Regions from separate parts of the Enterobacter cloacae complex sp. HYC033_NIDB genome, predicted to be linked through region 1. Evidence: predicted binding sites of a transcription regulator. Region 1 holds the regulator's gene; the other holds the start of a gene.
What was found. Region 1 encodes LexA, which represses DNA repair genes until DNA is damaged. Its sites were predicted from a motif close to TNCTGTATGTACATACAGNA; they were not measured.

Region 1 (4,537 bases):
GTGAATACCAATGCGGCCGAGACCCAGCCTGCGGGCCAGCGGCGCGCCAACAGAAAAACGTTCGTTGCTGTCAGGATACGTTGCGTCATCAGCGCCTTCCACGTCCCGCCAGTGCCGAATACAGTCAGGTCTTTTCATTTTGCGATCTCCTGATTTGCGATGCGTCAGGTATAGCACAGCCTGGCGGATCTCGGTGTTTTTAGCAGAACATGGTAAAGTGAGTGTTTTCACCCCTTACCATATCCGAGGTGCCCGATGGACAAGTCCACAAAAGAGCTGTTAGCGCAAGCTGAAAAGCTGTGCGCGCAACGCAATGTGCGCCTGACCCCGCAGCGCCTTGAGGTACTGCGTCTGATGAGCCTGCAACAGGGTGCCATCAGCGCCTACGATCTGCTCGATCTGCTGCGTGAAAGCGAGCCGCAGGCAAAACCGCCGACCGTTTATCGGGCGCTGGATTTTCTGCTGGAGCAAGGGTTTGTGCATAAAGTGGAATCAACAAACAGCTATGTGCTGTGCCATCTTTTTGACCAGCCAACTCACACGTCCGCCATGTTTATCTGCGATCGCTGTGGTGTGGTGAAGGAAGAGTGTGCGGAAGGTGTGGAAGATATTATGCATACGCTGGCAGCCAGAATGGGCTTTGCGCTGCGCCATAACGTGATTGAAGCCCACGGCTTATGTTCTGCCTGCGTGGAGGTGGAGTCATGCCGCCATCAGGATGCCTGTCAGCACGATCACTCTATCCTGGTCAAGAAAAAGCCGCGTTAAAGCCAAAGAAAAAGGCGGCTCAGGGCCGCCCTTGGGGATAGTGCCGGTTACCAGCGGTAGTCGTTACGGGTTTCCCAGTCTTTGACTTCATTTTCCGCCTGATCTTTTTCGTAACCGTAGCGCTCCTGGATTTTACCTACCAGCTGATCGCGCTTACCTTCAATGACGGTCATATCGTCATCTGTCAGCTTACCCCACTGTTCTTTCGCTTTACCTTTGAATTGCTTCCAGTTGCCGCCGATTTCGTCTTTATTCATAATCGTGTCCTCGTGTTAAGCGTCTATGAGTATCGTCCGCTTCGTTCTTTTCTGCTGGACGTGATTATTATTGTAGTTAAGGATTCGGCAGTTGTTTTTATATTCGGAATCTTTAACCGTTACGATATATCGTGCGGGGCTGGAAACCAGGTATTGTTTCGCCAGTGACGATGCCAGATAACGGCCAGCGAAAGGCCACGCAGTGAGAGAAACACCGCCAGCGCCAGCCACAGACCATGATTGCCGAGATACGGCAGGGTTAGCAGCGTCAGGCCGAACCCCGCCGCCGCGACGGCCATGCTGTTGCGCATCTCCGCCCCTCGCGTCGCACCAATAAACATGCCGTCCAGCAAATAGCACCACACGCCCACCACCGGTAATACTACCTGCCAGAGGATGTAGCGATCGGCCAGCTCACGTAGCGCGGGCAACGAGGTGAGTAGCGCGACAATATGCCCACCAAAACAGGCGTACACCAGAGCAAAGACCAGCGCCACCAGGCCCGCCTGACGACAGGCAGCACGCCAGACCTCACGTAACTGGCCGCTTTCACGCGCGCCATAGGCCTGCCCTGAATGCGCCTCGACGGCGTAAGCAAAACCATCCAGCGCATAAGCGGTAAAGGTCAGTAACGTCATGAGCACTGCGTTGACTGCGACGATTTCAGGCCCAAGACGCGCACCAAAAACGGTTAATGCACCAAAGCAGAGTTGCAGCAGAAGCGAACGGAGCATGATGTCGCGATTAAGCGCCAGCAGCTTACGAATGTTGCCGCGCCAGGCCGATTTCAGCAGATCCAGGGTGATACCGCGCATCGCCAGCACGCGCCAGACCATCCCCAAACCGATCAGCAGCGTACCGTACTCGGCAATCGCCGTGGCCAGCGCCGCGCCCCGGACGTTCATGTGCAGCCCCATCACCAGCCAGAGATCGAGCACAATGTTAAGCAGGTTGCCCACCACCAGTAGGATCACCGGTGCGCGGGCGTACTGCACGCCCAGCAGCCAGCCCAGCAAGACCAGGTTTGCCAGTGAAGCGGGCGCGCTGAGCCAGCGAATTTCGAGGAACCGCCGGGCCTGTTCCAGTACGGCATCGCTGCCGCCTACAATATGGAGCGCAAGATCAATCAGCGGCGTACGCAACAGAACGATTAACGCGCCAGCACCGAATGCCAGAATGAGCGGCTGAACCAGCGCACGCGCCAGACGCAGAGGATCTTTTGCACCATACGCCTGGGCCGTCAGGCCTGTCGTACTCATGCGCAGAAAAAGCAGCAGCATAAAGAGGAAGCTGGTCGCCGTTGCGCCGATCGCGACGCCGCCAAGATAAATCGGCGAATCGAGATGCCCGATAACCGCCGTATCCACCAGCCCCAGCAGAGGAACGGTAATATTGGAAAAAATCATCGGTAGCGCAAGACGCCACAACGCCTTATCGGCAGAAGTTAGCAGTGCCATGGAAATTACCGGAATCAGAAAACAGGCCAGGCTGTAGAGGAACTACAGCCTGTCAGGAAGAGATTACAGCCATTCACCGTTGCGGATAACGCCGACCGCCAGCCCTTCAATAGAGAAGCTCTGCTCGCGGAGATCCACCACAATCGGGGAGAATTCATTGTTTTCAGGCAGAAGCTGCACGGTATTGCCTTGTTTTTTCAGGCGCTTAACCGTCACTTCATCATCAATGCGCGCCACCACGACTTGCCCGTTACGCACGTCCTGCGTTTTGTGTACCGCCAGCAGATCGCCATCCAGAATACCGATATCTTTCATGGACATTCCGCTAACGCGCAGCAGGAAATCGGCGCTCGGCTTGAACATGCCTGGGTCAACCTGATAGTGCCCTTCGATGTGCTGCTGCGCCAGCAGAGGTTCACCTGCGGCAACGCGGCCCACCAGCGGAATACCGCTCTCTTCTTCCACAAGCAGACGAATGCCGCGTGAGGCGCCGGAAACAATCTCAATCACGCCCTTACGCGCCAGCGCTTTAAGGTGCTCTTCGGCAGCATTAGGAGAACGGAAGCCCAGACGCTGCGCAATTTCTGCACGCGTGGGTGGCATACCCGTCTGGCCGATATGATCCCGAATGAGATCAAACACCTCTTGCTGCCTGGTCGTTAACGCTTTCATACCGCCCCCTGGGTGTATATACAGTTATGCTGTGAGTATATACAGTCAAAGGCGATTTTGGAACCAAAAACTGCACAAAAAACCAGGGACTTAATTATTCCTCGAGGCTCATCGGAAATGCGACCAAAGCAGCGTGACCCAGGTGATCGCCGCAGTGATAATCGCCAGCAGTACGGCAGCGGAACCCATGTCTTTCGCCCGGCCAGACAGTTCATGGAATTCCGACCCGATTCGGTCAACAACGGCCTCAATAGCGCTATTCAGAATTTCCACTATCATCACCAGAAGGACAGATCCGATGAGCAGTACGCGGGTGATAGCATCAACATCAAGGAAGCAGGCGATGACAACGGCAACGATTGCGGCAACCGCTTCCTGGCGGAAAGCGGCTTCATTAACCCATGCCGCGCGGAAACCTTTCCATGAATAACCGGCAGCTTTAATGATTCGAGTTAACCCAGTGGTATTATTGGCCATTAAAAGAACCTTTTATGATAAATAGCGTCTGTAACTAAAGCCGCAGCGCGTTTTGCTGCAACCTGAAGTATGACGGGTAACAACAGAAATTTTGCGCGCTTTCTGTTATCCTTGCGCCGCAATTGCATTATTAACCAGAGGCTTTACATCGTTTATGTCCGGCTGGCCACGAATTTACTACAAATTACTTAATTTACCATTAAGCGTACTGGTAAAAAGTAAGTCTATCCCAGCAGAACCTGCGCTGGAATTAGGGCTCGATACGTCGCGCCCTATTATGTACGTTTTGCCTTATAACTCGAAGGCAGACCTGCTGACGCTTCGCGCTCAATGTCTGGCGCACGATTTACCTGACCCGCTCGAACCGCTGGAAGTCGACGGTACGCTGCTGCCGCGCTACGTGTTCATCCATGGCGGACCGCGCGTGTTCACCTATTACACGCCGAAAGAAGAGTCCATTAAGCTGTTCCATGATTACCTTGATCTGCACCGCAGCAACCCCGATCTGGACGTGCAGATGGTGCCGGTGTCGGTGATGTTTGGCCGCCGTCCGGGGCGTGAAAAAGGGGAAGAGAACCCGCCGCTGCGTATGCTCAACGGCATTCAGAAGTTCTTCGCCGTCTCCTGGCTAGGACGCGACAGCTTTGTCCGCTTCTCACCTTCCGTTTCACTGCGCCGCATGGCGGATGAACACGGCACTGACAAAATCATTGCGCAAAAGCTGGCGCGCGTTGCGCGTATGCACTTTGCACGTCAGCGTCTGGCGGCCGTTGGGCCACGTCTCCCGGCGCGTCAGGATCTGTTCAACAAGCTGCTGGCTTCCAAAGCGATTGCCCGTGCCGTAGAAGATGAAGCGCGCAGCAAGAAAATTTCGCACGAGAAAGCGCAGCAGAACGCAATCGCGCT
Region 2 (4,537 bases), 1.4 Mb from region 1:
TCGACAGAGAACGCGCCAGGTCACGGGACAGGTTAGAAATACGCGCCGCTTTTACGCCTGGCGCCAGGTTCAGTTCGAAACGGGTGATCACCGGGCCAGGGGAGTAGTTCACCACGTCCGCTTTAATACGGAAGTCAGCCAGACGCGCTTCCACCAGACGGGCCATCTGCTCAAGAGCAAAAGTATCCACCGGTTCGACTTCCGCTGGCGGCGGCGTTAACAGATCCAGCGACGGCAACGGCGTACTTGGTCGTTGCAGCGGACGGCTGTCTCCGTTACGCATCAGCAGCGGGTGAATCAGGCTTTCCTGCGGCTGTGGTGCTGGCTGCTGGAACTGCGGCTGCGGCGGTTGGGCCGGCGGTGTATGCGGCTGCGCATAAGCCTGCGGCACTGGCTGTTGTGGTTGCGCATTAACCTGCGGCGCTGGCGCCTGACGCACCGGTTCCGCTTCTGGCATCACGCTCGGCGTGAACAGCGGTTCGCTCGGACCGTCATCCACCAGATCTTTCATCGGTGAAAATTCAAAATCCGAGAGCGAGAACGGGTTTGCCCCCGAAGGCTGCTCACCGGAATAACGTTGCTGCTGCGTGGCCGCAAACTGACGCGCTAATTCCGCTTCGGCAGCATCATCTTCATCCTGCTGAGAATGAACATCGTGTTGGTACTCATTCCCGTAGCGTTGAGTCTGCTGGGCGGCAAACTGACGCGCCAGCTCATCCTGATGCAGTTCGTCGGCATCATCTTCGTAGTCGGACTCACGGGCTTTTTCTTCCGCCATACGCTGGGAAGGCAGTTTAATGCCATAAGAGGCCAGCTCCCGGCGCGTCGGTACGCGCACGCGATTAGGACGCGGCAATTGTGGACCAATGCCCTCTTTTACCTGAGGACGCGGCGCACCATCGGTTGCCGGGCTGAATAGCGGAGCGGACGCGGCAGCGGCTGCCGTTGCCTGCTTCACGGTTTCCGCTCCTGACGCAACGGCTGGCGCTGGATCTACAGGTGCAACGCTTGCAGAAGGCGCTTTTACAACAGGCTCCTGCACCGGCTCAGGCACGGGCTGATACCAGGCGGCAAGCTGCTCGCGCTCTCGGGCACGGCGCTCTTCCACCTCTTCAAAATAGTACAATGGCGGACGGGATGGCTTCGCTTCCTCCACCACTTCGGGTTCAGACACCGGCGCAACGTATGGCTGTTCAGGTTCAGCAGGTTCGGGCGTATAAGCCTGATACGGCTGTTGCGGCTCGCTGGCAGGCTCAGGCGGCTGATACGGTTGCTGCCACTGTTCCTGCTGCACAGGAATATAGCTTTCAGGCTCCGGCGCAATGGTCGGTTCAGGCGTATGGACACCTGGCGCAGTCTGCCAGTCCACCTGCGGTTGCTGGATCGCGGACTCCGGTGCCGGAACAGGCGAGGACGGCATCACGGCTTCAACAGGCGCAACATGGGCCTGCGCAGCCGTCGTTGCGGCAGCAGCAGCGGCTACCGGTTCAGTCACGGAATGACCATGCAACAGCGGATCGTATTCATCATACTCACCCGGCGTAGCTCGATGACCAGAGAACAACACATCATCAGGATCGACGGCCGCGCCGCGATACTCAATCTGCTCCTCTTCATCCATACGTTTGCCGGAGAAAAGCGCGGCATCCGTTTTACGGCCTAACGGGTTAGCAAATTTTTCAGCAACGCGCTGGCGGCGTGCCAGAGCACCGCGCAGAATACGGGCACGGCGGGATTCACGACGCTGCACGGGTGCCTCGTCTTCCTCTTCGTACTCATCTTCATATTCGTCTTCATCGACCCACGTATCATCACGACGGGTGCGATTGCTGGCAAACGTCAGCAGAGTCAGAATAAAGCTGCCGATTTTTTCGGCAATGCTCACCCAGGACCAGCCGGTAAACAGCGTCAGGCCCGCTGCCCAGATACAAAGCAGCGCCAGCGTGCCGCCGCTGCTGTGAAGCATCGGTTGCAGCGCGGAGCTCAACAGGCTGCCAATCACCCCGCCGGAGGCGAAGTACCAGATGTCATCGGCGTTGATCGCCGCCAGTCCGCAGGAGGTGAGGATCAGCGCCAGGGCGCCAATCAGGCGCAGCGAAACGGCAAAATAATCGATGTAGTCGTCGTTCTGTCGATGACGCCAGGCAAACCAGCATCCGCCAATAATGATGACGGGAAGGGTATAGGCCATCACACCGAAAATGAAGAAGAGCGTGTCCGCAAGCCAGGCGCCGGGAACGCCACCTAAATTATGGATAGGCTCATGCCATGCGGTTTGCGACCAGCTGGGGTCTGAGGGGTTGAAACTGAGTAAGGCAGCCATCAGCCAGACGGCAAAAAGGGCAATAACAATCAGTAACGCCTCAAGGAGACGACGTCCGCTGCTTAGCTTAGATAATGTGACTTCTTTGTCTTCAGTGTATTCCTGGCTCAAGAAAGGCTCTCCAGGTATCAGGCATGTCCTGCCTGTGTGCTAAAACGGACAACAGCGCCGGGACTCCCCGGCACTGTTGCTGTATGGATTAACAGGAGTGTAATCAAACTACACTGATTTTGCACCTGTTCCGTGTTAGCGCGTCTTAATAACCAGACGATTGCTCTGTTTGACCTCTTCCATCACCACATAAGTACGGGTGTCGTTCACGCCTGGCAGACGCAGCAGGGTTTCACCCAGCAGCTTACGGTAGGCGGACATATCAGGCACACGGGTTTTCAACAGGTAGTCAAAATCACCGGAAACCAGATGACACTCTTGAATTTCTTCAAGTTTTTGTACAGCGGCGTTAAATTGCTCAAACACATCTGGTGCACCACGATTCAGAGTAATCTCAACAAATACCAGAAGTGAGGCATCCAGATAATGCGGGTTCAGCAGAGCCGTATAGCCCTGAATAAAACCCTGTCTTTCCAGTCGACGCACACGCTCAAGGCACGGCGTCGGGGAAAGTCCCACACGTTTTGAAAGCTCGACGTTGGAAATACGCCCATCCTTTTGCAATTCATTAAGAATGTTACGATCGATACGGTCGAGATCTTTGCCAGGGCGCTTCTTGCTATCTACCATTATTATTGTCTCTCTGTATTCCTTCCCTACTCCTGCCTGGACCCTGTGCACATCACTGTTCAGAGCCTGGACCCGTTATTCATCACATCGCCTGGTTATGTATTAGACGCGATGTAGATTCGGGTTCTGCGGTAAGAAGACCGTTGCCCGAAAGCAGTCACAGACATCACGTATGGCGTCTGTCCACACCATGCGTAGATTTCACTGACCCGGTAAAAATGGCATTTCCGTGCATGTCTATGCGGCATGCAGTTCGTGCGTCTTTTTTTCTTCCTTGAATGTTTTCGCAAAAGCGCAGGGGATTGTCAAAGCAAAACATCGATTTTTAGTACAACATGCCGGATATTCATTACGGAGGGGTATTAATCCTCATTTTATTGCCTTATAAACGCGCGGTTTTCAGTAGCAGAAGTGATGTGACCGCCTCTGACCTATAGGGCGCGTCTATTGCATATATCGGAAGCAAAACTCTCCTGCTCTTTTTTTACGGCAACAAATTCCCTACAATCCAGCCCATTGCCTGCCAACAACAATGGGGATCTCATGGGCACGACCAAACACAGTAAGCTGCTAATCCTTGGTTCTGGACCTGCGGGATATACCGCAGCGGTCTATGCTGCACGCGCTAACCTGCAACCGGTACTGATCACCGGGATGGAAAAAGGCGGTCAGCTGACCACCACCACGGAAGTGGAAAACTGGCCTGGCGACCCGAACGACCTGACCGGGCCGCTGCTGATGGAGCGCATGCACGAGCATGCCGCCAAATTCGAAACCGAAATCCTGTTCGACCACATCAATAAAGTGGATTTGCAGAACCGTCCGTTCCGCCTGACGGGTGACAGCGGCGAATACACCTGCGATGCGCTGATCATCGCCACCGGCGCCTCTGCCCGCTATCTCGGCCTGCCGTCTGAAGAAGCGTTCAAAGGCCGCGGCGTGTCAGCCTGCGCGACCTGCGACGGTTTCTTCTATCGCAACCAGAAAGTTGCGGTTATCGGCGGCGGCAACACCGCTGTGGAAGAAGCGCTCTACCTGGCAAACATCGCCTCAGAAGTACACCTGATTCACCGTCGCGACACCTTCCGCGCGGAGAAGATCCTGATTAAACGCCTGATGGACAAAGTGGCGAGCGGCAACATTGTGCTGCATACCAACCGTACGCTGGAAGAAGTGACTGGCGATCAGATGGGCGTGGCGGGACTGCGTATCCGTGATACCCAGAACACCGATAACGTCGAAACGCTGGAAGTGGCAGGCCTGTTTGTGGCAATCGGTCACAGCCCGAACACGGCTATCTTTGAAGGCCAGCTGGAGCTGGAGAACGGCTACATCAAAGTGCAGTCTGGCATTCACGGCAACGCCACCCAGACCAGCGTTCCGGGTGTCTTCGCAGCTGGCGACGTGATGGACCATATTTATCGTCAGGCGATCACTTCTGCGGGCACCGGTTGTATGGCCGCGCTGGACGCA

Region 2: a site for LexA is predicted at 2,512-2,531, ahead of O1721_RS11690 (DNA translocase FtsK 4TM domain-containing protein). Genes of this name have one in related genera too.

Annotation. Positions count from the first base shown of each region.
Region 1 is NZ_CP115123.1:1,099,076-1,103,612, reverse strand. Features, by position in the region: gene O1721_RS05245 (cupin domain-containing protein) at 1-138, opposite strand, end outside; gene zur (zinc uptake transcriptional repressor Zur) at 256-768, shown strand; gene O1721_RS05235 (CsbD family protein) at 816-1,025, opposite strand; gene dinF (MATE family efflux transporter DinF) at 1,145-2,482, opposite strand; gene lexA (transcriptional repressor LexA) at 2,546-3,154, opposite strand; gene O1721_RS05220 (diacylglycerol kinase) at 3,263-3,631, opposite strand; gene plsB (glycerol-3-phosphate 1-O-acyltransferase PlsB) at 3,786-4,537, shown strand, end outside.
Region 2 is NZ_CP115123.1:2,453,307-2,457,843, reverse strand. Features, by position in the region: gene O1721_RS11690 (DNA translocase FtsK 4TM domain-containing protein) at 1-2,434, opposite strand, end outside; gene lrp (leucine-responsive transcriptional regulator Lrp) at 2,570-3,064, opposite strand; gene trxB (thioredoxin-disulfide reductase) at 3,608-4,537, shown strand, end outside.